Regions from separate parts of the Exiguobacterium oxidotolerans JCM 12280 genome, predicted to be linked through region 2. Evidence: predicted binding sites of a transcription regulator. Region 2 holds the regulator's gene; each other region holds the start of a gene.

Region 1 (8,178 bases), 1.8 Mb from region 2:
ACGATCGCTCGGACCGTAAGAACCCTTCTTTATCTGCATCGAGGATCGTCACGAGTGACACTTCCGGAATATCGAGTCCTTCACGAAGCAAGTTGATCCCGACGAGGACGTCGTATTTTCCGAGTCGCAGGTCGCGAATGATCTCAATCCGTTCGAGTGTCTTGATTTCCGAGTGCATGTAGTTGACCTTAACACCGTGCTCTTTTAAATAATCGGTTAAGTCTTCCGACATTTTTTTCGTCAATGTCGTGACGAGTACACGTTCATTTTTCGCGACGCGGTCCCGGATGTTGTCCATCAAGTAATCGATTTGCCCCGTGATCGGATGAATCTCGATTGTCGGATCGACGAGTCCCGTCGGACGAATGATTTGTTCGACCATCTCTTTTGAGTGCTCGAGCTCATAAGGCCCCGGTGTCGCTGAAATATAGATTGCTTGACTGACCTTCTCTTCAAACTCTTCAAAACGAAGCGGTCGGTTATCTTTCGCTGACGGCAAACGGAACCCATGCTCGACAAGGACTTGCTTCCGTGCTTGGTCGCCATTATACATCCCGCGGATTTGCGGTAACGTGACGTGCGACTCATCGGCGACGAGCAAGAAATCTTTCGGGAAGTAATCGATGAGCGTATACGGCGTCGATCCTTCCGGCATCAAGTTTAAATGACGGGAATAGTTTTCAATTCCTGAACAGTAGCCCATTTCACGCATCATCTCGAGATCGTAGTTCGTCCGTTGCTCAAGACGTTGCGCTTCGAGTAACATCCCGTCTTCACGCATCTTCGCAAGTTGCGTCTCGAGTTCGACTTCGATGTTCGCGATTGCTTTTTGAAGACGTGTGTCCCCCGTCACGAAGTGGGACGCCGGGAAGATTGAGATATGTTCACGGTCGGCGATGATTTCACCTGTCAGCGGATCCATATCGCGAATCCGTTCGATTTCGTCACCAAAAAATTCGACACGGACACATTGTTCGTCTCGTGACGCCGGGAAAATCTCGACGACGTCGCCACGGACACGAAAGCGTCCGCGCTGGAAGTCGATGTCATTTCGTTCATATTGAATATCAATCAAGCGACGGAGCATCTCGTTACGCCCCATCTCATTGCCAACACGAAGCGACAACACATGATTGTTGTACTCTTCCGGGTTACCGAGACCGTAAATACACGAGACGGATGCAACGATCAAGACGTCATCTCGCTCAAACAAGGAAGATGTCGCCGAGTGACGGAGTTTATCAATCTCATCATTGATGGACGAATCTTTTTCGATGAACGTGTCCGTCGACGGGACGTACGCTTCCGGTTGATAGTAATCATAAAAGCTGACGAAGTATTCGACCGCGTTGTTCGGGAAAAATTCTTTGAACTCCGAGTACAGTTGCCCGGCCAGTGTTTTATTATGCGCCAGGACTAACGTCGGCTTTTTAATCTCTTTGATGACGTTCGAGACGGTGAACGTCTTACCGGTTCCGGTCGCTCCGAGCAACGTTTGATGCCGCTCGCCGTTCTTGACGCCGGTGACCAATTGTTTAATGGCAGCCGGCTGATCGCCGCCTGGTTCAAATGGTGACATTAACTCAAAATCCATCGCTAACTTCCCCCTCATTCCGTAAAAAATCTATCTTTATTGTATCACTTTACGAACAAACATTCGATTATGAAGTGCTCCTTCTAGGAAGTTACCCGTTTTTCCAAAAAAGAAAAAGTCCCAGTACGGATTATCTCTGAAAAAGATAAAGTTCACTCAAGAAACAACAACATCCCCTACCACTCACGTGATAGAGGATGCTCATTATTGAAGCGTTCGAATTTTAGTCCGGCGATTCCCCGGCTCACTGACGAACATGATGCCGAGTTCATGATGATCTTGTTCATAAAAAGCCCGTTGTGCAAACCGAACATCTCCATTATGATTCATCACTTCGAGACGTAAGTACGGTTTATGCTTTTGAATCGCTTCATAGAAGCTCGTCTCGGAATCAACAAAATCACCGTTGACCTTATAGATGGCTTCTCCGGGTACGAGCCCCATTTCTGATGCCGGTAATCCAGGGAACGTCCCCAAGATGACGACACCCCGTTTTCCATTGAGGAAAATCGGCGTCTCTGAACGATTCAAACGTTTGACCCGTTGGTGCAAGATGATGTGCAAGACGAGCAGGAGCGGTAGACCGAATAACCATTCTTCCCGGTTCGTCACGTACGCACCCAGTGTCAACAAAACCGCGAGTAACAATGTGATGACGCGACCCCGAATCAATGGACGCATCAACTCAGCCGGCAATTTTCCTGTGAACAGAAAACTGAAGCCGAGCGGGAAAAAGAGCACGAGCGGGACGTACTCCGGAAAAGCGAACCGCGGAAACCATTCCTCGAGACTACTGCCCGGAACAATGACAAGCAGCGGAATCAACCACAGTTTGTTCGCGGATAACCCACCGATGAAGCGCCCCCGCTTCGATAAGACGAGTGATGGGGACAACTGCTTTTGACCGCGCCAGGCGACGAGCACCAATTCTGCCAGCAGCGTCAAGCTCGCAAGCAATAGCAACGTCGTCGCGTCGACCTCTTTAATCCCGCCCACCCGGTCATCCGTCACGAACCACCCGATAAGTGCCAAAACGCTGAGCGGCCAAAGCGGCAAGTTAAACCGGACGACGCCAATCACCAATGTCACAGCGGCAAGCGCCGTAAAGGCGACAATGAAGACCGGGCTGACGGTCACCTGTAAACTCAAACTGATTGCAGATAAGACAATCCCGACGAGCAGACCGGGCAGTAACGTCTCAAAAATGTCGGTCCGTTGATTGCGTGATTTCGAGCGGAACAAGTTCCGTTCTCGCCTGACGCGACGAATACCGATTACAACACTGACTAGAATAGCTAACCACAGGATTGGACTAGCGATAAGACTAATCACTGTCCAACCGATTCCATCGAATAATTCCACGCCCATTCAGACCTCTTTCCGTGATTTATTCAGCGGCAACTTCAAGTGCCTTGATGCGTTGTACATCATTTTTCGAGTCTTCTAACTTTTTCAAGAGACGTGTCTCCATCTCGGAAGCCGTCACCGGGTCAATCTTACCCGTGACTTCGAGCTTGGCGTCTTTTTGAAGTTGTTCGACTGCTTGTTTCATCGTGTCGCCATAATACCCATCCTGCCCTTTCGGATCGTAACCGATCGCTTCGAGCACGAGATGTGCATTTTCGACAGATTTACCATAGTCCCCGACATTGAGCGCTTTGTCATTCGTCAATATTTTCGTGACATTGAAATACGCAGGTTGTTTGACTTCAACGGTCGGTCTAACCCCTTTTTTGTGAATCCAGTTCCCGTCTGGCGTCAACCATTTGTTCGTTGTCAGCTTCAGGTCACTACCATCTTTTAAGTCATACGCACTTTGGACGATCCCTTTACCGAATGATTTTGTACCGACAACTTCTGCACCAGCACCTTCTTTCAGACCAGCGGCTAAAATTTCTGACGCTGACGCGGAACCGCTATCTTCCAACACAACGATGTTATAAGGTTTCTTCGCGTCCGCCTTCCCGAATTCCTGCGTCCGGTCGCCTTTATTGTCTTCGACCTGGAAAATCGGTGTATCTTTCGGAATGAATGGCGCAATCATTTTCGAAACTGCCGTCAACAGTCCGCCTGGGTTTCCCCGGACGTCAATGACGAGTCCATCGATATTCTTCGCTTCAAGAGCAGCGAGTTGCTTTTCGAACTCTTCTGCAGTCGGGTCAGAGAACTGGGTCACTTGGAGTACACCAATCGTTTTCCCGTTCACTTGTTCGGTTTCCGAGTAGACGGTCTCAATCGGAATCGTATCGCGTTCGATCGTGATTTTCATCGGGTCTTGTCCCCCGCGTTGAATCGTCAAGACGACTTCCGTCCCTTTTTCACCACGAATCTTTTTGACAGCTTGATCCGTCTTTTGACCTTTCGTCGACTTGCCATCGATTTCTACAATGACGTCACCCGGCTTGATTCCTGCTTTTTCAGCGGGTGCCCCTTTAATCGGAGCGACGATGACAATCGCCTCACCCTTTTGCTCCAGCGTCGCGCCAATTCCTTCAAACGATGAAGACAGATTCGTGTTGAACGACGCCGTTTCCGATTCATCCATGTAGACCGAGTAAGGATCGTCAAGCACTTCCGTCATCCCACTGAGTGCTCCTTCAAGCAATTCTTGATCCGTGACATCTTCTAGGTAATACTGTGAAATCATTTGGCGGACTTGATCAACCTTTTTCCAGTCCCCCGATTCACCCGATGAACTGGTCGTCACCGTGTCGGTACCACCTGTTGCTAACATACCGACTGCGCCTGCCCCTAGGCCAAGTCCGAATGTACTGACTGCTATGACTGCCGTTGTAGATTTTTTCACGCTTGATTCCTCGTTTCCGGTGTAAACCTGCTATTTTTTTCAGTATAGCAAAAAAAGATAGGTTACCCTATCTTTTCGCTAAAGCGCTATAGGTCAATCAAAAGATGTACGGGGCTGGATCGACCGCATTCGGTTGTCCGACCGCCCACTCCCCTTGATGAATCTCAAAGTGAAGATGAGGACCAGTCGACCAACCTGTCGAACCTAACTTTCCGATGACCGTCCCCGGCATGACCGTTTGCCCTGCCTTCACGGCGACGGAATCAAGATGTCCGTAAACCGTCGTCCAGACTTTCCCGTCGATGAGATGGGTGATCATCACGACATTCCCGTATCCTGTCGCACTTCCGGCGCGCAGGACGATACCACCTGCCGCTGCCTGAATCGGTGTTCCTTTAGCATTGACGAGATCGATGCCCGTATGAATCTCTGACTTGCCGGTCAACGGATTGTTCCGTGGACCGAACGGGCTGGACACGTAACCGGAGACAGGTAATTGAAATGGCTTTGCATGATCCGTCGCAGATGGTACCGGCTGTTTTTTCGTCGTTGGCGATGTCGTCCGGTCCGCCGCCTGCGTGTCGTCCGCTTCCGCTTGCTCACGTTTCGCCTCGATACGGGCGCGACGTTCTGCTTCCGCCTTTATCTTTGCTTGTTCAGCGGCACGTGCTGCTTCTTCGAGTTCCGTCAGTTGCGTGCTAATCAATTGTTGCTGATCCGCTAAGATTTGGGCTTCTTCCGCCTTCGTGAACTGCTCCTGCTTCAATTGTTTGACCTGATCGTTCAATTGGACGACCAATTTTCGTTTCAACTCAGATTCCGCGATGATCCGCGTCTGCAGAATCAACAGTTTCCGTTGGTCTTTTTTAAGCTGACCGAGGATGAGTTCTTGACTTGCGCGTTGCTCCGTCAATTCCATGACATTTGCTTTATAGGCATTCAAAACACCATCATCTTGTTTAATGATTTCACTGACAGTACTAAAACGTGAGATTAAATCGCCAAAATCTTTTGAGTCGAGCAACACTTCGATGTATTTGATGTCGCCATCCCGCTGAACGGCACGAAGCCGGTTCCCAAGTAAATCTTCCTGCGCCCGTAACTCGGACAATGTTTGTTTAATCGCTTCTTCGATCGCTTGCAACTCTTCTTTTGATGCAGAAACAGCCGCTTGTTGATCTGCAATTTCACTCGCTAAATCATCCAAACGGCTGTTGACTTCATCCAAACGCTCCTCTGCGAGGCGGCGTTCTTTTTTCGTCAAGATTAACTTCTCAGATGTCTGATTCTGTGATCGTTCCGTCTCTTGCAGACGGGACTCGACCTCCTGTTGTTCCTTCAACAATTCTTCTTTAGACACGGCGTGAACGGATACACTTGAACCAACCAGGGCCAAGCTGAGCACAGCTGAACAGAATCGAACCTTCATGAGAAGCATCTCTCCTCTATATTTTGTTTTTGCGTAACTTATACTTTTAAGAAACGTCCGAGTGACGTCGTTGATCCCCATACTCCGATGAAGGCACCGAGCGCAAGTAAAATCAATGCGACTTGAACGGATAGTTCACCTGGTGGAATCAAGTTAAAGATTGATGCATTTAAAGATACGAGTTGTGGTTGAAGGGCATTGTATGTCACTTCATAACCAAAATAGACGACAGCGATTGGAATCAATGCTCCGAGTACACCCATCAAGAGTCCCTCGACGAAGAACGGTGCACGGATGAAGCCGTTTTTCGCTCCAACGAGACGCATGATTTCGATTTCCCGACGACGCGAGAAAATCGTTACTTTGATCGTATTCGAGATGAGGAACATCGCCATGAAGGTCAGACCGACAATTAAGATGATTCCACCGACGCGTACCCCTTCAAGGAAGTTGAACATCTTCTCGACGTAATCTTCGCCATACTCGACACTATCTATATTTTCCATTTTTTTGACTGTATTTGCAATAGTTTCTGTCTCATTTGGGGAAGTTGCTTTGACGATGTAGCGATCGTGAAGCGGGTTATCCTTCTCGACCGACTGGTATGCCTGCGATCCTTCTCCTAACTGTTCTTTAAAACGATTCAGTTCATCTTCTTTTGAACTATACCGGACAGACGCGACACCCGGCATCTGTTCTAATTTTGAACCAACGGCGTCGATTTTTGCTTGATCGGCCTCGCGTTCGACGAACACTTGAATTTCGACGTCTTTTTCGACGTTGTCTGAAATCTTGTTGACGTTGAACATGACCATCGCGAAAATTCCGACGAGTAATAATGTCACGGTTACGGCACTGACAGAGGCGAATGTCATCCAGCCGTTTCGGACAAGACCTTTCGACCCTTCCCGTAAATGACGGAATCCATTAAACTTCATAGCCGTACATTCCTTTCTCTTCGTCACGGACGATTTTTCCACCGTCAATCGCCAGTACGCGATGACGCATTTTGTTAACGATGTCTCGATTGTGTGTCGCCATTACGACCGTTGTCCCACGGCGATAAATCTCTTCGAAGACCTCCATGATATCCAATGCCGTATCGGGGTCTAAGTTTCCCGTCGGCTCATCAGCGATGACGAGTGACGGACGATTGACGATTGCTCGGGCAATCGAAATCCGTTGTTGTTCCCCACCCGATAACTCATCCGGATAGTTCCGTGCTTTATGTTTGAGTTTGACGAGATCGAGGACCTCGTTTACTTTTTTACGGATTTGCGCTTTATCGTCTCCGACAACTTCGAGTGCGAATGCGACATTTTCATACACCGTCAGTGACGGGAGGAGTTTAAAGTCTTGGAAGATGACGCCGATTTGGCGACGGAGTTCTGGAATTTGACGGTTTTTTAATTTACCGACTTCGATTCCTTTAAACAAAAATGAACCGCTCGTCGGTTTCTCTTCGCGGTACATCATCTTCATGAATGTTGATTTGCCGGCTCCAGAAGGTCCAACGATATAGACGAACTCACCTTGATTGATCGTCAAATTGACCTCACGAAGTGCAGTGACTCCGTTCGGGTATATTTTACTAACTTGTTGCATCTTGATCACTTACTTCACATCCTTATTTGATTACTGGGGGTGATCAGCTAGGTCTTAAAACCTACCGATTTCCATTATAACAGTCATAAAAAAAAACCACATTACAATCAAATGTCAATTCCGGCTGATTTTCATAAAAAAAGGGATAAGAAATGACGAACACATGTCGTGTCTGTCATCTCTTATCCCATACTTTCACATAGTTATGATTATTTCTTTTCTGCTAACCAATCAGCAACAGCAACGATTTCTTCGTCCTCTTTCAGGATTCCGGCAGGCATTTGCCCTTTACCGTTCTTGATGATGTCCTGGATCTCTTCAGACGAATACTTTGAACCGACTTTTGTTAAGTTTGGTCCAACATTTCCTTCTAAATTGTTACCGTGACATGAGGCACAGTTATTCGCGAAGATTTTTTCCGCGTCGACCGCTGTTTCTGTTTTTGAAGAATCATCATTCATCGATGTGTCTTCTTTCGTTGTATCCGAAGAACTAGAATCATCACTGCCGCAAGCGCCGAGTACGAGTGTCGCGCCAAGTCCTGCCGCGAGTAAAAGATTTTTTAACTTCATCCGTATACCCCCCTTAAAAAATACCAATCAACGTTCTTACCTATTAGAGTATAACCGTTCTTGATGTTTTCTAAGCGTGATTTCACAAAAACTTCACGTTTTCGATGTGTTTACGGAACATTGTGATACCGTTTGTCATCCGTGAAGCCAAGCCCGAGTACTTCATGGGCCT
Region 2 (8,178 bases):
ACCGCGAACGTCGCTATCCCAGTACGGTGCACCAAGACCAACGAAAGCAGGAACGACGTAGACACCGTCTGTTGAATCGACTTTCAAAGCGTAGCCTTCTGAGTCTTTTGCATTTTTTAACATCCGGAGACCGTCACGCAACCACTGGATCGCAGAACCGGCAACAAAAATCGAACCTTCGAGTGCGTATTCCACTTTGCCGTCGACACCCCAAGCGATCGTCGTCAGGAGTCCGTGGTCTGAAGAAACGGCTTTTTCGCCCGTATTCATCAACATGAAGCAACCTGTACCGTATGTGTTTTTCCCTTCGCCCGGTTCAAAACACGTTTGACCGAACAAGGCAGCTTGTTGGTCACCGGCGATACCGGCGATTGGAACTTCGAAGCCGAAGAAGTGATACGGGACTGTGTTGTCATAGACTTCACTTGATTGACGGACTTCTGGCAACATCGATTTAGGAACAGTCAGGATTTCAAGTAATTCATCATCCCATTGTTGTTCGTAAATGTTGTACATGAGTGTCCGTGAGGCATTCGTGTAGTCTGTGATATGTGTTTTCCCACCTGAGAGCTTCCAGACGAGCCACGTATCAATTGTACCGAAGAGCAGTTCCCCGTTCTCTGCTTGCTCGCGCGCACCATCGACGTTATCGAGAATCCATTTGACTTTTGTTCCTGAGAAGTAGGCGTCGATGAGTAAGCCAGTTTTATCGCGGAATTTTTGATTGAGTCCTTGTTCTTTTAGCTCATCACAAATGTCGGCTGTTTGACGCGATTGCCAGACAAGGGCGTGATAAACTGGTTTTCCAGTTTCTTTGTTCCAGACGACTGTCGTTTCACGTTGGTTCGTGATTCCGATACTCGCGATTTCGCTCGGTTTGATGTCAGCCGTTCCGAGTGCATCCGCCATGACTGCTAAAATCGAACCCCAGATTTCATTTGCATCATGCTCGACCCAGCCTGGTTGTGGGAAGTATTGTTTGAATTCACGTTGAGCAGAGTTGACGATTTGACCATCATGGTCGAAAATGATGGCGCGTGAGCTTGTCGTTCCTTGGTCGAGTGCTAAAATATACTTGTTTTCCATCTGTGAGTCCCCCTTGAATAGTTAAGATACCTAATGCTCAATCAAAATAGCAGTTGATAGATGAAGACGGCGATTGCGCCTCCGATGATTGGTCCGACAATCGGAATCCATGAGTAACCCCAGTCTGATGATCCCTTACCCGGAATCGGTTAGATCGCGTGGGCGATACGTGGACCAAGGTCACGGGCTGGGTTGATTGCATAACCCGTCGTACCACCGAGCGAAAGACCGATGACGACTACGAGGAGACCGACGATCAACGGATTGAGCCCGTCTGCGAACGTATTCGCTCCGAGCGCCAAGATACCAAAGACGAGGACGAACGTCCCGATGATCTCAGATACTAAGTTCGATCCCGTATGACGGATCGCTGGACCTGTCGCGAACACACCGAGTTTTGCGGCTTGATCTTCTGTCGCTTCAAAATGTTTCATGTAATGAAGCCAAACGAGTACTGCGCCAAGGAATGCTCCGACAAGTTGAGCAGCGATATAGATAGGTACATCTGCCCACGGTAAGTCAGAATTGAGCGCGAGCGACAAAGTAACCGCTGGGTTCAAGTGGGCACCACTGGATGCCGCGATGTAAACACCGGTCATAACGGCGAGACCCCAAGCGAGCGTGATGACAATCCAGCCACCATTTTCAGATTTGGTTTTCTTCAGGACGACACCGGCGACGACGCCATCCCCGAGTAGGACGAGAATCAATGTTCCCATCATCTCACTAATAAAATTACTCATGCAAAAACCCTCCCTTTGGATTAAAGCGAATAATGCCTTTCTATTTAAACCTAACCTGAATTGATAACGTTTTCAATACAAATAATTGAAATATAGGAATAGAAATTTTCAATATTTAGGTTTAAAAAAATTAGAATTGGATAATAAAAAGACTTTTTCCATGATTGAATGGAAAAAGTCAGAATCGACGTTTTTTTCGTTTCTTTTTAGGGCGGAACCAACTACTCGTATGATCAAGGATGATATGAATCGTACTTGCGGTCATCACACCGATAATAAAAGCAGGCATGACGTCAATTAATGAGTCGACCGTGCTTGCTTGAATGATTTCACTATAGAAGGCTAAAAAGAGGAGTGGAATCAATAAAGCGGCACTGTAGAGTAGACGGATGACATCTCCGATGATCAAGCCATGTGACCAAATGGAACGGTGCGGCATAATTTTGACGTATGGCATCCAAAGGACACGCAAAGGACCAAAACGATAGTAAGGTTCCGATTTTAAGTCTAAGTCGGGCGAAAGCCATAATGTCCCGACGGCGATTCCGACAGCGGTCGGGAGCCAATCCGTTTGATTCGTTGCGACCGAATAAACAACATATCCCGTGAGGGCAACGGAGTTGACCGTATCATGTACATTTCCAGAAGGCATGAAAAAAGACCAGCTCTGCTGGTCCCTCTCTTAGTGAATCGTCCGGTAAACGCCGATGACCTTGCCAAGAATCGACACGTTATCGAAATACATCGGGTCCATCGAGTCATTTTCTGGTTGGAGACGTACCTGTTGATCTTCTAAGAAGAACCGTTTGACTGTCGCTTCACTATCTTCGGTCATCGCAACGACAATCTCCCCGTTTTCTGCTGTGTTTTGTTGACGCACGATAACACGATCGCCATCAAGAATACCTGCATTAATCATCGATTCGCCATCAATCGTCAACATAAAGACGGTTTCATTTCCTACATAATGTGCAGGGAGTGGGAAATGCTCTTCTATGTTTTCAATCGCAGTGATCGGAAGTCCGGCAGTTACCTTGCCGATAACGGGGACATGGACGATCGCTTCGTTGATTTCTTCAGGTTTATCAAGCAATATTTCAATCGCGCGTGGTTTCGTCGGGTCACGGCGAATCAGTCCACGTTTTTCTAGACGATCCAAATGACCGTGTACCGTTGAGCTTGAAGCAAGACCAACAGCTTCACCAATTTCACGAACTGAAGGTGGATAGCCCTTTAACTTCACTTCAGCGATGATGTAGTCAAGGATTTCTTGTTGACGTTTAGACATTTTCCGCATACGAATTGCCACCTCTTTCCGGATTGGTTTTTTTAGGATTTAGGAATATATGTTTCTAGAATTACTATAACATAGAACAAATGAGCGTACAAACAATTGTTCGATGTTTTTGTATTGACCGAACACTGGTTCTGTGTTTATTATAGATTATGCGAACAATTGTTCTGAGAACATTTATTCTAATAACCTATTTGGAGGGATTCATGATGATTCATTCTATTCGTACTCATGCCTTTTCAATTCTGTTTTATACGCTCAGTTTTGCTTTCATTCTTTTTCTTTTAACACCACGACCAGATGAAAAGGTCCACCAATTACTTACAGCGTCAGTCACGGTCGATGAGAACGTAACGGTCGAACAAGTAGCTGAAGTCTACAATGATGGTTCGATGACGAACCAAGAATACATTGACTGGCTGATCAAGAACAATGAGCTCGAAACAAAACATGTCATTTCGAAAGATAAAATCGTTGTACCAATCGCACAACAATGACAGAATATAAAAGTTGTTGAATGAACGAACAGGGGTGTGAGGTACGATGAAAGTAGTAATCTACTGTCGCGTCTCGACGGAAAAAGAAGCACAAGAGAGCTCACTAGAGCGGCAAAGAGCAGAACTGTCGGGACTCGCTTTAAAAAAAGGATTTGAAATCGTAGATATCATCGTCGAAAAAGAAAGTGGCTATGATGTAGAGCGAGAAGGGATATTGACCGTTCTTGATTATGTAACGCGTCATCTGGTAGAAGCAGTGCTCGTGACAGACGATACACGAATCGGACGAGGAAACGCCAAAATCGCGATTTTGCATACGTTCAAAAAACACGATGTCCAGTTGATGACGATGGAGTCAGACGGTGAATACAAACTGGCGGATGCAGAAGCGATGGTCCTCGAAATCGTTTCACTCGTTGAGGAATACCAACGGAAGCTCCACAATGCAAAAATTGCACGCGGCATGCGACGGGCTGTCGATAATGGTTTTAGACCCGAACAAAATCTCAATCGGCAAGGCGAGAATGCCGGCCGCAGTCGAAAGGAAGTCCCGATTGAAGAAATCGTTCGATTACGTGAACTTGGTTTGACGTTTGCTGACATCGCGACGACCTTGCGGGGCATGGGGCATGACATTTCGAAAGCGACGGTCAATCGGCGTTATCTTGAGTATAAAGAAGTTGTCCAGTCTTATGAATGAAAGCAGGTGTTGTGTCATCTTGACGCGACAAACTTGCTTTTTTTTTTCGGGTCTTTTACAGTAAGGTTACTATTGAAGTGCTCTATGTTGAGTCAAACAGAAAGAGGGATATTATGTTATCACAAGAACAACTCGATCGAATTAATGAACTTGCCAATAAATCAAAAGTCGAACCGTTAACAGAAGCTGAGACGGCGGAACAAAAAGAATTAAGAACGGCCTATTTAGAAGCATTTCGTGGTTCGTTCAAAAATCAAATGATGGGCATCAAAATCGTTGATGAAGAAGGAACGGATGTTACGCCTGAAAAATTGAAGCAAGCACAAGAAGAAGAACGCAATAAACAGTAAGCAAGTTTTGTATGAACGAAAGCTGCGTCGCTCAATCCGTGAGCGAGGTAGCTTTTTTAATGGGAAAATCAGTAATGTGTATCATGAAAGTCGCTTGAAAAGGGCAATAGAGAGCGCATTCATTTTAATGTGACATACTATTTAGAAAAGTTGTATCACATTTCTGTGTGTGCTAAAATGATATAGAATTTGTGAAAAAGAGAGAGGATGATTGTTTTGACGAACATGACAACAGTAGAATTATTAGCAGTAAATACGATTCGTACCTTATCGATTGATGCAGTACAAAAAGCGAACTCGGGCCACCCGGGAATGCCGATGGGTGCAGCACCGATGGCATTTACATTATGGGCGGATCATATGAACCACAACCCTAAAAATCCAGAATGGTTTAACCGTGACCGTTTTGTACTTTCAGCAGGACACGGTTCAATGCTTCTCTACTCACTCCTCCATTTATCAGGATACGACCTCGCGATGGATGACTTGAAGTCATTCCGTCAATGGAACTCAAAAACACCGGGTCACCCGGAATACCGTCACACAGCAGGTGTTGATGCGACGACTGGTCCACTCGGACAAGGCATCGCGATGGCTGTCGGTATGGCGATGGCAGAACGTCACCTCGAAGCGAAATACAACCGTGGTGATTTAAACGTCGTGGACCACTTCACGTACGGAATTTGTGGAGATGGAGACTTAATGGAAGGTGTCTCTGCAGAAGCGGCTTCACTCGCAGGACATTTAGGTCTTGGTAAACTCGTCGTCTTGTATGATTCAAACGATATCTCGTTAGATGGTGACTTGGACAAGTCATTCTCTGAAAACGTCCAACAACGTTTTGAAGCATACAACTGGCAAGTCATCCGTGTTGAAGACGGAACGGATATCGATTCGATTTCAAAAGCACTCGACGCGGCGAAAGCGGAAACAACAAAACCGACATTGATCGAAGTCAAAACGGTTATCGGATTCGGTTCGCCGAACAAATCAGGGAAATCGGCTTCACACGGTGCACCACTCGGCGATGCGGAAATCAAATTGACGAAAGCAAGCTACGTTTGGGATCACGAAGAATTCTATGTACCGGAAGAAGTCAAAGACTTGTTCGAAGAGCGCATCGAAAAACGTGGCGCTGATACAGAAGCAACATGGACAGAAAAAATGGAACAATATAAAGCAGCACATCCGGAATTGCACGCTGAGCTTGTTCAAGCAATCAACAATGAATTGCCGAGCAACTGGGAAGCAGATCTTCCGACATATGATTTGACATCGAAAAAAGCAACACGTCAGACAAGTGGGGAAGTCTTGAACGCTCTTGCGAAAAACATCCCATCAATCTTCGGTGGATCAGCTGACTTAGCTGGTTCGAACAACACGATGCTAAAAGGCGAAGCTGACTTCGATATCGATCCAAGCGGCCGTAACATCTGGTTCGGTGTCCGTGAGTTCGCGATGGCAGCAGCTGTCAACGGAATGGCACTTCACGGTGGCGTCATCCCTTACGGTGCGACATTCTTCGTCTTCTCAGACTACTTGCGCCCGGCAGTCCGTCTTGCAGCATTGATGGGGATTCAATCAATCTTCGTCTTGACGCATGACTCGATCGCAGTCGGAGAAGATGGTCCGACACACGAGCCAGTCGAACACTTGATGAGTTTCCGTGCGATGCCGAACTTGACGGTCTATCGTCCGGCAGACGGAAAAGAAACGATTGCCGCTTGGAAAACAGCTGTTCAATCGAAAAACAAACCGACGTTGCTCGTCATGACGCGTCAAGGTTTACCTGAACTTGAAGGCACGACAGTCGAAGGTGCTGAAAAGGGTGGTTATGTCATCGCAGGTGACGTAAACACAGCAGATACAATCTTGATGGGAACGGGTTCAGAAGTTCACTTGCTCGTCGAAGCACAAAAACAACTCGGTGAAAACGTTGCGGTCGTTTCACTTCCATCATGGGAGTTGTTCGAAGCACAAACAGCTGAGTACAAAGAATCTGTCTTACCAAAACGGATCACGAAACGTCTTGCAATCGAAGCAGGCGCGTCACTCGGTTGGTACAAGTACGTGGGAACAGAAGGACAAGTCATCGGAATCGATCGTTTCGGCGCATCGGCTCCAGGAGACCTTCTATTAAAAGAGTACGGCATGTCTGTCGAAAATATCTTGGAAACAGTCAAGCAACTCGGATAAGTGGAACAGGTGCGCGTTCATGCGCACCTTTTTCATGCATTATCTATGCAAACGGTTAGAATTATAGTATAGTAAAAAGCGACGTTTTAAGTTAGAGGAGGAAGCAACTTGGCTACATGGATTTGGATTTTAATTGCCCTTCTTTGCTTGGTAGCAGGTGTCGCCCTTGGTTTCTATATCGCTCGTCGATACATGATGAACTATTTGGAGCAAAACCCGCCAATCAACGAAGATATGATTAAGACATTGATGATGCAAATGGGTCAAAAGCCATCACAAAAGAAAGTCAACCAAGTGATGCGTTCAATGAGTGGTTCGATGAAATCACCTAAAAAATAAGCAGTTTCAAAAGGAGACCGTTGTGGTCTCCTTTTTGTTTGCTATTTACTGGAAAGATGGCTAATCTAAAATGTGAGACTATTTAAAATACTCAATTGATTTGAAAAAGGGGGGAGACTTGAATGGGAGTCTTCAAGAAATTGAGTTGGTTTTTTCGACTCGAATGGAAAGCATATAGCATCGGCATCATTTGTTTGATTTTTGTCGCAGGTCTCGAAGTGATTCCACCAAAAGTCATCGGGACGACCGTCAATGGATTAAGTGACGGTACATTGACGAAAGAGCGATTGTTTACACTCGCCGGGGTGCTCGTATTGATCGGAGTCTCGACCTACGTCATCCGTTACTTTTGGCGTTTTTACATCTTCGGCGCATCGATTCGGCTGGGCCGGTTGTTGCGGAGTCAGCTGTATGGGCATTTTTCAGATTTAGACCAATCGTTTTATAAGAAATACCGAAGTGGGGATTTGATGGCGCATGCGACGAATGATGTCCAAGCGGTTTCAATGACGGCAGGGGCAGGGATTTTGACGCTCGTCGATTCTGTGACGATGGGGAGTTTTGTCGTTGTCATGATGGTGACGACAATCAGTTGGAAACTGACACTCGTTTCCCTTCTGCCGATGCCGTTGATGGTCTACTTGACATCGCGTTACGGGAAGATGCTGCATTCCCGTTTTCATGATGCACAGGAAGCCTTTTCTGACTTGAATGACAAAGTAGCAGAAAGTATCAGTGGCGTCCGTGTTTTAAAAGCGACGGGGGAAGTCGAGTCAGACGTGACGACATTCACGTCGTTATCGGATGATGTCGTACAAAAAAACCGTCGTGTCGCAAAAATTGATGCGTTGTTTGATCCAACGATCTTTGGACTCGTTGGTCTATCGTATATCATCGCCGTCGGATACGGAGCGTATTTATTACAACAAGGGGAAATCCGGATCGGTGACATCGTCGCCTTCACTACATACTT
Region 3 (8,178 bases), 2.7 Mb from region 2:
ATACCAAACGTTGGTAGACGGTACACTAGTTTGCGTGAAATAGTTATTTCACGCAACGTTAAATTGTCAGACAGGGAGCGCTCAGTTGCATCGACTTTCCGACTCATGGGCGACTGGTCAACTCGATGCAAATCAACGAAAGGCGTAATTTCTTACATCAAATAGAACAATAATTGTATTATGTCACCTTGACAGAACGAATCCGGAAAAATATTCTCAAAAACCAATTTCGCTCTCAGTTGCATCGAACACGACTTCGACAGGTAGTTGGTCGTCTCAATTTCGTACAGAACGTTTTTCATTTTCCCTCGAAATTGTCGAGAACTTTTAGAAAAACGGCTTAACCGAAAGTGATTCGGGTATAGACAAGAAGATTGATTTAATTACGCATAGGGGGAGAATTAAATGATTTCTGATCAACAAGCACGTCAACTACTAAAAGAAGCGAAACGGATCGCCGTCGTCGGTGTTTCGGGTGATTCAGGTAAAACCGCGAACTGGATTGCCGATTACCTTGTGCAACACGGGTACGAGGTCATTCCCGTCAATCCGACACTTGATGAATGGAATGGACAGAAAGTCTATCCGACAGTCGATAGCATCCCGGGTCATATCGATATCGTCGATGTGTTCCGTCGCTCCGAGTTTTTAGCGGACACGGCAAAAGAAGCCGTTGCCCATGGCGACGTCGGAATGATTTGGAACCAGCTCGGTCTGTCGAGCGTCGAAGCGGAAAGTTTAGCGCTCGGGGCAGGAATCCCGTATATCGAAAACCGCTGCATCAAAATCGAACATCAATACTTATAATTTTGGATCAAATCATGACACTTACTCAAGCGCGAGTAAGTGTCTTTTTTTACATTCCCCCTTGTCAGATAAGAAGAAGATGCCTACAATTAGATACAGACTACTAGAAAAACGAACGAACGTTTGGAAAATCGGCGTTTTTCTATATGAGGTGAAAACTATGGCGACAGATTTAAACAATTATAATGATGATGCCATTCAGGTGCTCGAAGGACTCGAAGCAGTCCGGAAGCGCCCAGGTATGTATATTGGATCGACCGATCATCGCGGACTCCACCACTTGGTGTATGAGATCGTCGATAACGCAATCGATGAAGCCCTTGCCGGGTTCGGAGAACAGATCGATGTCACGATTCATAAAGATAACGCCATCACGGTCCGTGACCACGGACGCGGGATGCCGACCGGAATGCACGCGTCGGGGAAACCGACGGCAGAGGTCATTTTCACTGTCCTCCACGCCGGTGGGAAATTCGGTCAAGGCGGTTATAAGACGTCTGGTGGACTGCATGGTGTCGGTGCCTCCGTCGTCAATGCCTTATCGACAGACTTGAAGGTGACGATTTATCGTGACGGCAAACAGTTTGAACAGACATTCGAACATGGTGGAATGCCGAAAACGACGTTACTCGAGACGGGAACGACGCGTCAAAAAGGAACGGCTGTCTACTTTAAGCCGGATGCAAAAATTTTCAGTACGTTGACATACAACTACGAAACGCTCGCTGAGCGCCTCCGTGAATCCGCTTTCCTCTTAAAAGGCTTGAAAATCACGTTGACGGACGAACGGTCCGACAAAGCGGATGTCTTCCAATATGAAGAAGGCGTCAGCGAATTCGTCGGTTATTTGAACGACGATAAAGATGTCTTGCATCCGACGGTCGCGTTTGAAGGCGTCGAAAACGAAATCGAAGTCGATATCGCGTTCCAATTCACGGATGCCTACTCGGAAAATGTCTTGTCGTTCGTCAATAACGTCCGGACACGTGACGGCGGAACCCATGAAGTCGGTTCGAAAACGGCAATGACCCGCGTCATGAACGAATACGCCCGCAAAAATAGTTTATTAAAAGAAAAAGATAAAAATCTCGACGGCAATGATATCCGGGAAGGCTTGACGATGATCGTTTCGATTCGGATTCCGGAAGAATTCCTCCAATTCGAGGGACAAACGAAGTCAAAGCTCGGTTCTCCCGAAGCACGGACGAGTTGTGACGCCGTCATCAGCCGCCGTCTGTCGACGTACCTGGAAGAAAACCCGCAAACGGCGACTTTGCTCATCAAAAAAGCCATCCGTGCGGCCCAAGCCCGCGAAGCAGCTCGCAAAGCCCGGGAAGAGGCACGGAACGGCAAGAAAAAGAAACGTTCCAGCATCTTAAATGGTAAATTGACACCGGCCGCTTCGAAAAACGCCGACAAAAATGAGTTGTTCCTCGTCGAGGGAGATTCTGCCGGTGGTTCGGCGAAACAAGGTCGCAACCGGACGTTCCAAGCAATTTTGCCACTGCGTGGGAAAGTCCTGAATACGGAAAAAGCGAAACTCGCTGACATCATGAAGAATGAAGAAATCAACATGATCATCCACGCAATCGGAGCCGGGGTCGGGGCAGATTTCGACTTGTCCGACTGTAATTTCGATAAAGTCATCATCATGACCGATGCCGATACCGATGGCGCCCACATTCAAGTCCTCCTGCTGACGTTCTTCTTCCGTTACATGCGTCCGTTGATTGACGCCGGAAAAGTCTTCGTCGCCTTACCGCCGCTGTACCGCGTCTCGAAAGGTAAGGGAAAAACGGAGAAATTCGAGTACGTCTGGGATGAAGACACACTTGCGAAAACAACGAAAAAGTATGGTAAAGGCTATATGATCCAACGCTACAAAGGACTGGGTGAGATGAATGCTCCTCAACTTTGGGAAACGACGATGGATCCCGAGACCCGGACATTGATCCGCGTCACGATTGACGACGCCGCTGTCGCTGAAAAACGTGTTTCTGTCTTGATGGGCGATAACGTCGGCCACCGCCGGTCATGGATTGAAGATAACGTCGCGTTTGGACTCGCGGAAGACATCTCAATCATTGAAAACGAACACGTGACGAAAGCGAGTGTGACAAAGCATGTCTAATTTACAAAACATCTTAAATTTATCGCTCGAACAGGTCGTCGGTGACCGGTTCGGTCGTTATTCGAAATACATCATCCAGGACCGGGCCTTGCCGGACGCGCGTGACGGGCTTAAACCCGTCCAGCGGCGTATTCTCTATGCGATGCATACGGAAGGGAACCTGTACGACCGTGCGTACCGGAAGTCTGCCAAGACGGTCGGGGTCGTCATCGGCAATTACCACCCTCACGGCGACTCGTCTGTCTATGAGGCGATGGTTCGCTTGAGTCAGGAGTGGAAGTTACGGTATCCGCTCGTCGACATGCAAGGGAATAACGGGTCGATTGATGGTGATAGTGCGGCCGCGATGCGATATACGGAAGCACGCTTGTCGAAAGTCTCGAGCTTGATTCTAGACGGCATCAATAAACAGACGGTCGACTATACCCTCAACTTCGATGATACGACGGAAGAACCACTCGTTTTACCATCGTTATTACCGAACTTGTTGATGAATGGCTCGACCGGGATTTCTGCCGGATACGCGACAGAGATTCCACCGCACCACGCGGGCGAAGTCCTCGACGCGGCAATTGGTCGTATCTCAGGCACGGTCAACGATGTCAACGACCTGCTGACACATATGCAAGGACCTGATTTCCCGACTGGTGGCGTCGTGCAAGGGCTCGACGGGATCAAAAAAGCGTTCGAAACAGGACGCGGGAAAGTCATCATCCGGTCGCGGGCGACAATCGAGACACTCCGCGGGGGACGTCAGCAAATCGTCATCACGGAATTACCGTATGAAGTCAATAAAGCAAATCTCGTCAAACGGATGGAAGAATTACGCCTCGACCGTAAAGTCGAAGGCGTCGCCGAAGTCCGCGATGAAACCGATCGCGACGGACTGCGTGTCGTCATCGAACTGAAAAAAGAGGCTGATGCAGAAGGGATTTTACATTTTTACCTCAAGCAAACCGACCTTCAAATCGCCTATAACTACAACATGGTCGCCATCCATGAGCGGACACCACGGCAAATGGGTGTGCTCGCCTTACTGGATGCCTATTTAAGTCACGTTAAGGAAGTCGTCATCCGCCGGACAACGTTTGATCTCGATCAAGCGAAACGCCGCCAGGAAGTCGTTTCTGCCTTGATGACTGCGATTTCCGTCCTCGATGAGACACTCCGTCTGATTCGGGCTGCGACGAACAAAGCGGAAGCAAAAGAGAACCTGATTGAACGCTTCGCCTTCTCGGACCGCCAAGCGGAAGCTGTCGTCATGCTCCAACTATACCGCCTGACGAACACGGACATCGTTGAATTGCAGGAAGAGGCGGAAAAACTCGAGAAGGAAGTCACGCGACTCGAGAAAATCTTGAACGATGAGAAGACGCGGAATCGTCTCATCATCAAAGAATTGAGCATCTTAAAGGAGCAAGTCGCGGATGAACGCCGTTCGACGGTCGAAGCGGAAGTCGAAGAACTGAAGCTGAAGACAGAAGTCATGATCGCTGTCGAAGAAACGATGGTCTTCATGTCGAAAAACGGCTACATCAAACGTTCGTCGCTCCGGTCATTCGGTGCCTCGAACGACCTTCCGGAGATGAAGGAACAAGATCGTCTGCTCTATCAAGGGCAAGCGATGACGACCGATCACGTCATCGTCTGGACGACACGCGGGAATTACTTATTGATTCCCGTTCACCAACTTCCAGACACGAAGTGGAAAGATGGCGGACAACACGTCGCGAATCTCGTGCCACTTGAGCCGGGCGACCGTGTCCTCTCGATCGATCTCGTCCGGACGTTCGACGAAACAGCACACTGTCTGTTCGTGACACGTCAAGGGATGGTCAAACGGTCGAAGTTGAGTGATTACAATGCCCAGCGGAAGTCGAAACCACTGCAAGGCGTCCGTCTGAAAGCGGATGACGAAGTCCTCTATGCTGCGGTCTCGACTGGTGAGAAACAACTGTTCCTTGCGACACAAAGCGGTTTCGGTCTGTGGTTCACGGAAGACGACGTGCCGGTCGTCGGTGTCCGGGCAGCAGGTGTCAAAGCCATCAACCTGAAGGATGATGATGTCGTCGCAGGGGCAATCGCCTTTACGCAGGCACCAAACATCGTCTTGTTGACGCAGCGGGGTGCCTTGAAGAAGATGCGCCTTTCGGATCAGTTCCAAGTCACGAATCGTGCCTTACGCGGTCAACAATTGTTGCGTGATTTAAAATCAAAACCACATCAGGTAGCGGCGTTACTTGATGTCACGAATCAAAAAGAACTCGTTTTAATCGGAAAAGAACAGGAAAAATCGATTCAAATCGGTTCCTTGTCTTATCTCGATCGGTTATCGAACGGTTCATTTGCGTATGATGAAGAAAAATTCGGTCCACTCGTTGACTGGTATACCGTTTGACGGTCAGACGTCCCTCACGATGAAGTGTGGGGGACGTCTTTTTTTCTGTCTTTTTGTAGGAAATGTCGTCCTTTTAATCATTTTTTTAGATTATTTCCACAAATTATCGGTGAATCTTTAGTTTACAAATTGAAAGAGTGACCAATAACCGCTACAATAAAAGAAAATGGTCAGGTCAAGCATGTCACATCAGACGCGAAGCGGTTCGAAGCGTAGCTTATATGTCTTTCTCAAGCAGCTGCGGATCCGTCCTTAGCTGCTTTTGTGCCATCTGCCTAACTGGAGAGGTGATGAAGATGAAATTCAGACGACGCGAAAAAGTAGCAATCTATATCACACGGGAACAACCAGAGGGATGGGAACTACTTGTTTTTCATCCTCAATCAGCTCCAGATAGTGACTGGCAGATTCCTGCCGGGACGATTGAAGACGCAGAAATCGCCAAGGAAGCAGCTGTCCGCGAGACGTTAGAAGAAAGTGGTCTATCACTTGCGACCGTTCAATACGTCGGCGAAGAAGAGATGCGTTACCCAGAGCGGATGCGGGTCCATTACACGTATTTCTATCATGCCCATATCGAATGCCAAGAAAACAGATGGACGCATTGTGTTGCGGGTGACGGTCAAGATTGCGGTGATTTTTTCCATTTTGCTTGGTTGCCGCTTGATCGCATTACACAGCTTGAACGCCGGCATCATATTTTTCTTGATCGGCTCATTCATCGGTTGGAACGGAATCAACCGTATGATTGTCGTAAACACGGCTAACGTCGTGTTTTTTGTTTTGTCTCACTATATTGAGTTTACCTTACTTATGAGACAAGGTTATTTAACTATTGATAATATATGTTATGTTAACTAGGAAAGAAAAATATTTTTTTGGCATGTCCCCCATAAAAAATAGTCAGTTTGCCCCTTTGTTTTTTACATCCACCCCTGTTACTCTAAATACAGTAACAAATCATTTGTTGCCTTTATATCGGTAACATTCCGGTTGTAACCGGAATATCAGTAACAAAGGAGGAATTTGATGCAAGCCGTCGCCATTTCATTTGACGTCAAAAATTCACGCACTTTTCCGCACAAAGAAGAATTATTGCAGACACTCCGGACGTTGGCGGAGCAATTAAATGACCAGTTTAAAGACGCACTCGTCCCATTTCAAATCAAGTCTGGAGACAGCTTACTCGGTGTTTTCCAAAGCTACCCAGTCTGTTATCCTGTTTTACTCGAACTCGTTAATAGTCCGCTTGACGGTTATGTCGGCGTCGGATTTGGTCAATATGAAACGCTTTCGACGACAGAAGCCGACGAAGCGAACGGTAGCGCCATCATTTTTGCCTTCGAAGCGCAAGAGGCGGCCAAAAAATCAGACAATCAAATCGTTTTCGCCGGCCCCCCTTATTTCCCGGCTGCTTTACTAACAGGCTATGTCGATATGCTGTATCCCGCTTATTTTGGGAAAACAGATCGTCAAATCGAGCTCCATACACTGATGGACCGATTCCCGGACGCAACGTATGAAGAAATCGGACTAAAAATGGGTTTTCAAGAAAAAGATGCCCGAATCAACGTCGCGAAACTTGTTGCCCGCTCGCAACGTAAACAACGGAAGCAACTCGAAACGGCTTTTATACAAGCGCTCGAGCAACTCCAGGTCTGGGAGGCGATTGGATGAATTTACTGTTGAGCCTCCTGATTGCCCATCTCGTTGCCGATTTCCCGCTGCAAGGTAAACGGATGGCGGAGCACAAGCACCGGAAGCTTCGCCCCCTACTCGTCCATCTCGGGATACATAGCCTCTGTACAGCGTCTGTCTTAAGTTATTTTTACCTGACTGGACAAATCGAGCTCGTAAGTGCCCTGTATCTCTTCAGTGCGATTATCGGATCGCACGCCGTCATTGACCGCTCACAACTCAAGCGGATCATCAAACCGGCACCGGCTTTTTGGATTGATCAACTGTTACATATCGGCATCATCATTGGTCTGATCGCGGTGATGTTCCCGATCAGTTGGCCAACTGCTATCACCCTCTCCTTCCAAGTGCTTTGGATCATCATGTGGAGCCTGGTTGCGACGGAACTGGTCGGACGCGGCATTGCCCCCTTGCTGCTACCGTTCGCTCCCCGATTGATTGAATCCCATTTCGAGCGGAAAGTGACTCGTAAGGAACAATTGAACGGGATCAGCCGTTCCGTTACCCACGAGGTTGAGGATTCGGCCCGCAGTTACACGACAGAGATTAATGGCGTTGGTCGCTATATCGGTCTCGTCGAACGGGCGATCATCGTCATTCTCGTCGCCGTCAATGCGGTTGGTGCAATCGGCTTCATCATCGCCCTCAAAGCATTGGCGCGGTTCAAGCAGTTTGAAGACCGCCGTTTTGCGGAATATTATATCATTGGCAGTTTACTTAGTATTTTGAGCGCACTCCTCTGCGGAATCGCCATTCGCTTCGTATTATAGAACGAGAAAGAAAGTGAGGTGAGACGGCTTCCTGGCTTTACCAGAAAGACCGTCGAACAAAAATGAAAACGATTGGATTAGTCAGACACCACCGGGTCACAGAAGGATATCCGACGAAAGGTTGGATTAGCGCTTCCGACATCGAAGCTTGGATTGAACGGTACGATAGCTCGGCGATCGATGTCAAACCGGTCGAACTCGGACAGACCGACTGGACGATCTGTTATGCGAGCAGTATGCCGCGGGCGATCCAGACAGCAGAAAGTGTCTATGAAGATGAAATCATCGTGACCGACCTCTTACGGGAAGTGCCGTTCCCGACGATCAATTCCCGGATTCGCCTCCCCTTCCTCGCCTGGGCGATCATCGGTCGG
Region 4 (8,178 bases), 890 kb from region 2:
GGGACGTTCCCTGACGATGCAAGTGACTGGGACACCGCATACTAGATGAACTGCAGGACTGAATCTAAAAGGAGTCACGCGCATGCTTTACTCAGGCGATCAAGAAAACCCGCTTCCCTGTGCGGACAGGAAGGCGGGTTTTGTTTGTTTCTGACAGGACAGCATCTGGTGCATGGCGCGCTTCTGTCTGTGTAAAAGTGAACTCCGGTATCCTCATTTTAATGAATCGGGAACTGGAGTGTGACGATGAAGCGACCGTCCTGCGAATCAAGACGGAACGTGCCGGAATGGCGGGCGACGATTTGTTTTACAATCGACAGTCCGATTCCTGAGCCGCCGTTCGAGCGGGACACGTCTGAGTTGACGAAGGGTGTTTCGAACGCCTCTAACTGGTCCGTCGTCAACGCGTGGTCAATCGCATTGGAGCAGGAAAACAACATATGGTCCGGCTGGCGGACGATGTGAAACAGCAGTTGTCCGGTTCCATGCAGTTCTGCATTACGGATCAAATTTTCGATCAATCGGACGATCAGTTGAGGATCGACCTGTAATACGAGTTGTTCCGGTCCCTCGTAACGGTAAGATGTATCCGGATGTTGGCTCGCGACCTGGTGGAGCAAGGTCACGAAGTCAACCGGTTCGAGATGGACCGGGTATTCTTTGTTTGAGAGCTTGGCTAATGCGAATAGCTCGTCAATCCGTGCTGCGAGCGTTTCCGATTGACGGCTCACGATCGATAAAAATTCTGCCCGTTCGGAATCAGACAACGTCTGATTGTGTTCCGACAGCCACTGGATGAATCCTTGGATTGACGTGAGTGGTGTCCGTAAGTCGTGCGAGAGGCTCGTGATTAAATGGATTTGTTGCGTGAACCGTTCCTGCTCCCGTTTTCGAAGGAGCATTAATTCGTCACCGACCGTGTCAATCGACTGGGCGAAAGCCCTGAATTCACGGGGACCGGCCAGCGGTTCAGGGGCGGTTTCCGGGACTGTCGTCGTCAGTCGTTTTAGACGGAGTTCGAGTTGTTTGAACAAATGGGCAATCCAACGTGTCAGCAAAAGGATGAACACGATGAATAAGATCAACTGGACCACAAAAAACATCACTGGATTTCCGACTTGATACTCATTGAGTCGCGGTTTGACCGTTTCAAGGGAAAGAAAATAACCCGGTGTCTCGTCGCCGACGTCGACGGCCGTCATGTAATGGAGTGTCCGGACCTCCGGGCGGTCGCCCGGTTCCCGTTCCGTCAACGTTTGTACGTCTAAGAGACGGCTCGGTGTCATCGACTGCGGAAAGTCAGGCGATGCTGTGAGTAGCCGTCCATCTGCGCGATAAATCGCCCACTCATAGTCGCCGGTCGGTTGTGCACCGGATTCATAACGTTTAATGTCTTGTCCGACGCGCTGGGCGATATCCTGTTCGGTCGGATAGTAGTAGCGGGGGACAGTTTTCGCTCCGAGCGGAATCTGACTGGCGATGAGCCAGGCGAGCGTCGTGCTGAGCACTGCGGCTAAAATCAGCATGATCGTCATCCAAACAGTTAATTTAAACCGTCTCATGGCTCGACCTTGTAGCCGACACCCCAAACCGTCTGCAGGTGCCGCGGTTGTTTGGGCGAATCCTCTACTTTCTCACGGAGTTTATGCATCAGGACCATCACGGCATTAGTCGCAGAACCGAGCGCCTCTTCTTGCCAAATCCGTTCATAAAGTTCTTCGGCAGGAAAAACACGTTTTGGGTGCGTCAACAAAAGTGCAAACACATCAAATTCCCGACGCGTCAAAGCGAGCGGGGTATGGTGCTTGAGGATAAGCCGTTCGTCTGCGCGCAACGTAAACGGTCCGACTTGAAGTGCGCTCGCAGCGACCGGTGGATGATACTGCTGGACCCGTCTCAACATGGCTTTAATCCGTGCCAACACTTCGAGTGGATTAAACGGTTTACCGATGTAATCATCTGCCCCAAACGTCAGACCCTGAATTTTATCAAGATCTTCTTGTTTGGCAGTCAACATCAAGACGGGAAATGTGTGTCCTGCCTGACGGACGGCTTGAACCGTCGAAAAGCCATCCCGTTTTGGCATCATGACATCGAGTAACATCAAGTCAATCGGATGTGCTTCGACATACTGAAGTGCTTCCTCACCATTGCTTGCTTCAAGTAATTCATAGCCGTCATTTTGCAGGTAAAGCCGCAACAACTGCCGGATATCGGCTTCATCATCGACGATTAAGATGGTAGGCATGTTTTTCCTCCTTTTGGACACCTTCAAAGACATAGGCAGGCGGCAGATTCTGAAACGTAAACGAATAACTGTGCTCAGAAAAGTAACGGCGGAACGTCTTAAAATGAAGGCGGGTATATTGGAAGGCGATGAAATGACCGCCCGGTTGAAGTAAATTATGAAACGTTTGCAACAGCTGGTCGCGAAGGTTTTGTGAAAAAGATGCGAACGGCAAACCACTGACGACCACATCGACACGACCGAGCCAAGCGGGTGGAAAGTCCGTGATGTCCCCGATAAAGAGCTGGACGTTCGTTTCCTCTTTAAGCAAAGCCTGGAGTGTTTTCCCGAGCGTCGGATTACGTTCGCAAATCCAAAGTGTCGTCTCCGGACGCCGTGCGTTGAGCAAGGCTTTTGTGATAGCACCGTCTCCCGCGCCGACTTCGAGAATCACATCAGGATGATCGGCGACGGCACGTTGCGCCATCATCTGGGCCAAGCGGGCACTGCTTGGGGCAATCGCCCCGATGGATTGCGGCGAATGGACAGCCGCTTTTAAAAAATCAAACATCGGAAACCTACTTTCTTCTTGAGTATATCATCGATGATAGACGCAGTATCTTTCAGAAGACGCCGTAGAATTCTTAAGAATTTCTTAATTAAAAAATCCATGCCTGATTTTCGGCGACATCGCGACGAAAGAACTCGGTATACTGTAGAAAAGAAGGAGGCGATCGTATGGAGGACCATCAAACAGAAGAGTATTATGCGGCACTCGTCCGCCGGGATGCGACCTATGAAGGACGGTTCTTCGTCGGCGTCAAGACGACGGGCATCTTTTGCCGTCCGTCCTGTCCGGCCCGGAAACCGAAACAGGAGAATTGTGAATTTTACAAGACGGCGAAAGAAGCCTTACTCGCTTCGTATCGCCCGTGTCTCCGCTGTAAACCGTTGTCGTATCCGGGTGCGAGTGACGTCATCACGCGTCTTGTCGCAGCAGTCGAAGCGACACCGGAAAAACGGTTTAAGGAGGGGGACTTCCGGGAGCTTGGACTTGATGCGTCAACGGCACGGCGCCAATTTAAAAAACGCTTCGGCATGACGTTCGTCGAATATGCCCGCTCCCGTCGGATGGGACTGGCGATGAAAGAGATCCGGACCGGGAAACCGGTCATCGAGGCCCAGCTCGCGAGCGGCTACGAATCGAGCAGCGGCTTTCGGGATGCGTTCGCAAAAATCATGGGTGCGACACCAAAACGCTGGGACGGGACCTATCTGCAGGCGAAATGGCTTGATACGCCACTCGGTCCGATGCTCGCGATTGCAGACGACACAGCGCTCCATTTGCTTGAGTTCGTCGATCGCCGGGGGCTGGAACGAGAAATCGAACGGCTTCGTCTTGCCGCACGTGCCGTCATCGTCCCGGGTGAATCGATTATCTTTGAGCAAATCAAACAGGAGCTGGCCGACTATTTTGAGGGGAAACTGAATCAGTTCGCGACGCCGCGCAAACTGTACGGGACACCCTTCCAGCGTCTCGTTTGGGCCGAGTTGGAGCGCATTCCATCCGGGGAGACGATTTCCTATCAAGAACTTGCCATCCGGATCGGTAATCCACTCGCCGTCCGTGCCGTCGCCCGGGCGAACGGTGCCAATCAATTGGCACTCGTCATCCCGTGTCACCGCGTCATTCGGACAAATGGCGACCTAGGCGGATATGCCGGCGGGCTCGCCCGGAAAGCGACGTTACTCGAAACCGAACGACGAAAGGACTGGATGCTACATGGCACTCATTAAAGATGTTTTTTCAGACGACTGGCTCGACCGTCTGAGTCGGGCGTTTGACGCGCCCCAGTTGCAACAGGATTTTAAACAAGGCGACTGGGAGGAACTGGCGTTCAAACAACGGGTCCGGCGGATTTCGGCGTCGCTCGGACCGTATTTGCCGAGTGAATTTGATGGGGCGGCGACGACACTCGAACGGCTTGCGCCGGACTTCACGGGACTCGCCGGCATCGTGTTTCCTGACTACATCGAACACGCGGGCGATGACTGGGACCGGGCGTTACTGGCGCTCGAACGGTTGACACCGTTCTCGACGTCGGAGTTCGCCGTCCGCCGTTTTTTGCTGGAGGATCAAGACCGGTTTTTACAGCAGGCACGTGTTTGGAGCATGTCGGACGATGAACACGTTCGGCGCCTAGCATCGGAAGGGACACGACCACGGCTACCATGGGGGCAGGCCATCCCGGCGTTGATTGCCGATCCGCGTCCCGTCCTGCCGCTGCTCGACGCGTTAGCGGCGGACCACTCGCTGTACGTCCGGAAGAGTGTCGCCAATCACTTAAATGACATCACGAAGACCCATCCGGAACTTGTAATCGAACGACTCAATCAGCTCGGAAACAATCCGCAGACGGACTGGGTGTTACGTCATGCTTCGCGGACGTTGCTGAAACAAGGACACCCGGACGTCCTGCAGGCATTTGGTCTCGTGACACGCGGGACGGTCACGGTCGATGATTTGACGGTGACACCGTCGCTGCCGATCGGAGGTGAGCTGACGTTTACGTTTGCGCTGACGACAACAGAAGCGCAAGTCCTTCGTATTGAATATGCGATCGATTATGTCAAACAGCGAAAAACAAGTCGGAAAGTCTTCCGAATCAGTGAACGGCTCGTCCGTGAGCGGGAGACATTCACGAAGAGGCAATCGTTTCGCAACTTGACGACACGTGTCCACTATCCGGGGACGCATCACGTGACGATCTTAATCAATGGGCAAGCGTACAAAACAGCAACGTTTGAAGTGACAGGGGAGGAATGAAGATGAACGGACGCCATCCGGACTTTACGACGTCCCGCCTGTTCGTCCGGGCGACCGATACGCGGGACGGATGTGACTGGGTCTTACAAGAACGGCGCAGTAAACGGACCGTCGCGACGATTTACTACCGGGAGCGGGAACTGACCTATCAGGCAGACGATGTCTCGGACAGGGACGGGTATTTGCACGAAGCGTTGACGGTCATCACGGCCTATTTAGCGCGGACGCTGTTGTTACCGTCCGTCACGGGTCGCGGCGGGGAAGCCGCTGTCTGGGAGAAAAGTGGATTTAAGAGAACGGATGACGGATTTTCGTTAGCCTTGACGCACTAAACGAAAAAGAGGACAACGCCTACCGCGGATTGCGGCGCGCGTTGTCCTCTTTTAAGGTTCCGAGATGCCGTTCGCGAGCAAGAGAAGAGAGACCCATACAACGAGTGGGAGCAGCAACATCAGATTGGCGAGCAGGCTAAAGGTCTTGATGACGGTATTTTTCGACCGGAGCGCGATCAGGAGTGAGATCACATAGCCGACGCCGACGAGCGAATATAGACTGATCGGCACCCAAAGGCTCATGTTCGGGAACGTCCGTCCGTTCAGTCCGAAAAATAACAGGAGGCTGACGATCAAGAGAATGAACGTCAGGACAAGTGAACGGTATTCCTTCGGTTGTGACGTCAAGCGGCATTCTCCTCCCTATTTTTGACCGACGGGGAGATCAGACCAGCCGAAGTGGGCGCAGATCGCTTCGGCACTCTCTGCGGCAGAGCGTCCTTCCGTATCCAGGCGCAGGTAGTTCGGATACGGCAGTTCTCCTGGCAAGGAGGACGTCCGGTAGCCGTCTGCCGTCTCGAGCAGGTCGTTTTCGGAAGCGGCGAGATCACGTTTCGTAAACTTATGGGTGAGGCGGTTTTCCGTCGTATTCCGTGCTAGACGAGTCGCGACGGATGCTTCGAGTTCGACGATATAGACGTCGGCACCCGCCTCTTCAAACAATGCGACCGTTTCCTCAATGAACTCAATCCCTCCGCCCTCGACCCCGAACAGGCAGAGGAACGTGAAGAGGACGCCTTCGAGATCACTGACCGCCATCTCCTTGAACATCTCCCGGCGGATTAAGTCTTTCAGTCTGTGATGGGCGGGCTTTGAAAAGTCGAAATAGGGCAACAGCAAATCGATTGTCTGGTGGTTATGAAACAACTTCATCCCGGTCAACCGTTCGAGTTCCTGACCGATCGTCATCTTTCCGACCGCCTGCGGACCGAGCAATAAAACAAATTTCATCAAAAGACCCCGTTTCCTTTTTTTGTTAGATTACCACACCCGTTCAGCGCGTTGGAATTAGAACGTTTGTTCGCTTTGTAGTATAATGGGAGTAAGAACTGTTGGCGTTTTAGGACCGAATGGAGGTCATTGCTCATATGGAACATTGGAAGATGGTACAAGGATATGAAGGGAGTTATCAAGTGTCGACGTCGGGAAATGTTCGTTCGCTCGACCGGATTGTCGAGACGAGCCGTGGCGTCAAACAGCGGCGCACGGGTGTCGTCCTGCGCCCGCGCATCAATCAGGAGGGTTACCGGAAAGTGACGTTGTATCAGCATGGACGCGGTGAACGGTTTTACGTCGGTGAACTTGTCGCCCGGGCGTTTCTTGACCCGACTGCCTGTCAGGAGCTTCTCGTGCGGGCAGACGCTGACCGGTTGAACGACCAGATTGATAATCTGTCCGTCAAGCCTTCACCGAGTCAAGCCTATGCTTCCTTGCTCGCTGAATTCGATTTGCTGTTGACGGACCATGTCGAATTGTCGACGTGGCAGATTCGCGAGATCCGGCGGCGCTACCGGGCGGGTGAAGCGTCGATTCGAAAGCTTGCGCTCGTGTACGAGGTAACTGAAAACCGGGTCCGTAATATCATCGATAAGAAAGAGGCGCGGTATGTCATGTAGGCAGAAGGAAAGGGCAGTCCGAAGAAAATCGGTCTGCCCTTTTGGTTGGAAAAAAGTAAGGTGTCGTTAGCCGGCAAGTGGTAAGTACGGCGTGATTTGACTCACCGTCAGTTGGATGAGCTGTTGCGTTTCTTCTTTCGGTTCAGATGTGACGTAGATGATTAACGCAGCGGCGACGATTAAAAAGATGACGATGACGAGCCCGATGAAGAAAGGCATTTTACTTTTTCGTTTTTCTTCGTTCATGTCCACAAGTAGTTCCCCCTTTTACGAATTAAACAGATGCGACTGTCATAATGATTCCCCTTTAAGAAAATGGAAAACCTGCGAAACGGCTAGAAAAAGGATTCAGGTAAGACGATAAAGAAGATATAGACAGAAAAAGCTTTTTTCTTGAAGGGATGTCGATCGGCATGTTGAGTCAGTTCAACCAGTTTCTATTAAATTTTTCCCTTTTGATTACGTCCCTGCTGTTCGCCTTCTTACCGATGCGTAACATCAAACGCATTTCACCGCACTCCTCAATTCGGATCAGGCTTGCCGTCGGACTGATCGCGAGTATAATCGGAGCGCTGCTCGTCTTAAACAGTATCTCCTACGACGGGGCGAAGATTGACTTACGACTCGTCGCGCTCGTCACGGCGTATTATTACGGCGGCTGGATCAGCGGCGCATTGACGACGGTTGCCGTCATCGGGGCTCGCTTTCTCGTCACGCCACCCGGTGTCTACCAAGGTTTGATTCTCGCGACACTGATTTGTCTTGCTTTACTCGTCACGGCAAGTATTTACCGTCGCTTTGCTGCCCAGACGTTCAAAGACTACCTTGTCCTACTGAGCATCGGGATTGGCTACAGCTTACCGGCCCTGTACTTGTTGACGGATACGTTCATTCGGTTTCTTGAGATGTCATTCGTCTACATCATCTTCAATCTCCTCGGCGGGTATGTGACATTTCGTTTCCTGCAGGAATTACGGAAGCATTTCCAGTTCGTCCAAGACCAGCAGGAGCTTGCCTTGACGGACAGTCTGACGAATCTTGCCAATCGACGGAAACTGGATGAGACATTAGCCGACTATGACAAACACGGGTATGCCTTTTCGGTTCTGATCGTCGATATCGACTTCTTCAAGTCGGTCAATGACGAATATGGGCATGATGGCGGAGATGTCGTCT

The links. The regulator LexA, encoded in region 2, represses DNA repair genes until DNA is damaged. The targets are predictions, from matches to a motif close to CGAACATATGTTCG.
Region 1: the regulator LexA is predicted to act here: its motif matches at 1,647-1,660, upstream of uvrB (excinuclease ABC subunit UvrB).
Region 3: the regulator LexA is predicted to act here: its motif matches at 920-933, upstream of parE (DNA topoisomerase IV subunit B).
Region 4: the regulator LexA is predicted to act here: its motif matches at 6,397-6,410, upstream of P403_RS16285 (NUMOD4 domain-containing protein).

The regions. Positions count from the first base shown of each region.
Region 1 is NZ_JNIS01000001.1:935,196-943,373, forward strand. It holds gene uvrB (excinuclease ABC subunit UvrB) at 1-1,594, opposite strand, end outside; gene P403_RS0104810 (PDZ domain-containing protein) at 1,799-2,962, opposite strand; gene P403_RS0104815 (S41 family peptidase) at 2,982-4,400, opposite strand; gene P403_RS0104820 (peptidoglycan DD-metalloendopeptidase family protein) at 4,498-5,829, opposite strand; gene ftsX (permease-like cell division protein FtsX) at 5,868-6,767, opposite strand; gene ftsE (cell division ATP-binding protein FtsE) at 6,757-7,443, opposite strand; gene cccB (cytochrome c551) at 7,644-8,006, opposite strand; gene P403_RS0104840 (YitT family protein) at 8,117-8,178, opposite strand, start outside.
Region 2 is NZ_JNIS01000001.1:2,774,169-2,782,346, forward strand. It holds gene glpK (glycerol kinase GlpK) at 1-1,086, opposite strand, end outside; partial or broken gene P403_RS16145 (MIP/aquaporin family protein) at 1,128-1,829, opposite strand; gene P403_RS0114150 (metal-binding protein) at 2,008-2,481, opposite strand; gene lexA (transcriptional repressor LexA) at 2,512-3,126, opposite strand; gene yneA (cell division suppressor protein YneA) at 3,333-3,620, shown strand; gene P403_RS0114165 (YneB family resolvase-like protein) at 3,667-4,320, shown strand; gene P403_RS0114170 (DUF896 domain-containing protein) at 4,434-4,670, shown strand; gene tkt (transketolase) at 4,878-6,866, shown strand; gene P403_RS0114180 (YneF family protein) at 6,975-7,205, shown strand; gene P403_RS0114185 (ABC transporter transmembrane domain-containing protein) at 7,328-8,178, shown strand, end outside.
Region 3 is NZ_JNIS01000001.1:104,218-112,395, forward strand. It holds gene P403_RS0100640 (CoA-binding protein) at 406-807, shown strand; gene parE (DNA topoisomerase IV subunit B) at 968-2,938, shown strand; gene parC (DNA topoisomerase IV subunit A) at 2,931-5,336, shown strand; gene P403_RS0100655 (NUDIX domain-containing protein) at 5,633-6,103, shown strand; gene P403_RS0100660 (hypothetical protein) at 6,366-7,013, shown strand; gene P403_RS0100665 (DUF3307 domain-containing protein) at 7,010-7,804, shown strand; gene P403_RS0100670 (histidine phosphatase family protein) at 7,867-8,178, shown strand, end outside.
Region 4 is NZ_JNIS01000001.1:1,879,295-1,887,472, forward strand. It holds gene P403_RS0109625 (DedA family protein) at 1-49, shown strand, start outside; gene P403_RS0109630 (sensor histidine kinase) at 219-1,562, opposite strand; gene P403_RS0109635 (response regulator transcription factor) at 1,559-2,248, opposite strand; gene P403_RS0109640 (class I SAM-dependent methyltransferase) at 2,223-2,798, opposite strand; gene P403_RS0109645 (bifunctional transcriptional activator/DNA repair enzyme AdaA) at 2,966-4,024, shown strand; gene P403_RS0109650 (DNA alkylation repair protein) at 4,011-5,054, shown strand; gene P403_RS0109655 (hypothetical protein) at 5,057-5,386, shown strand; gene P403_RS0109660 (hypothetical protein) at 5,438-5,734, opposite strand; gene P403_RS0109665 (DEAD/DEAH box helicase family protein) at 5,750-6,337, opposite strand; gene P403_RS16285 (NUMOD4 domain-containing protein) at 6,475-7,002, shown strand; gene P403_RS0109675 (hypothetical protein) at 7,069-7,248, opposite strand; gene P403_RS0109680 (GGDEF domain-containing protein) at 7,416-8,178, shown strand, end outside.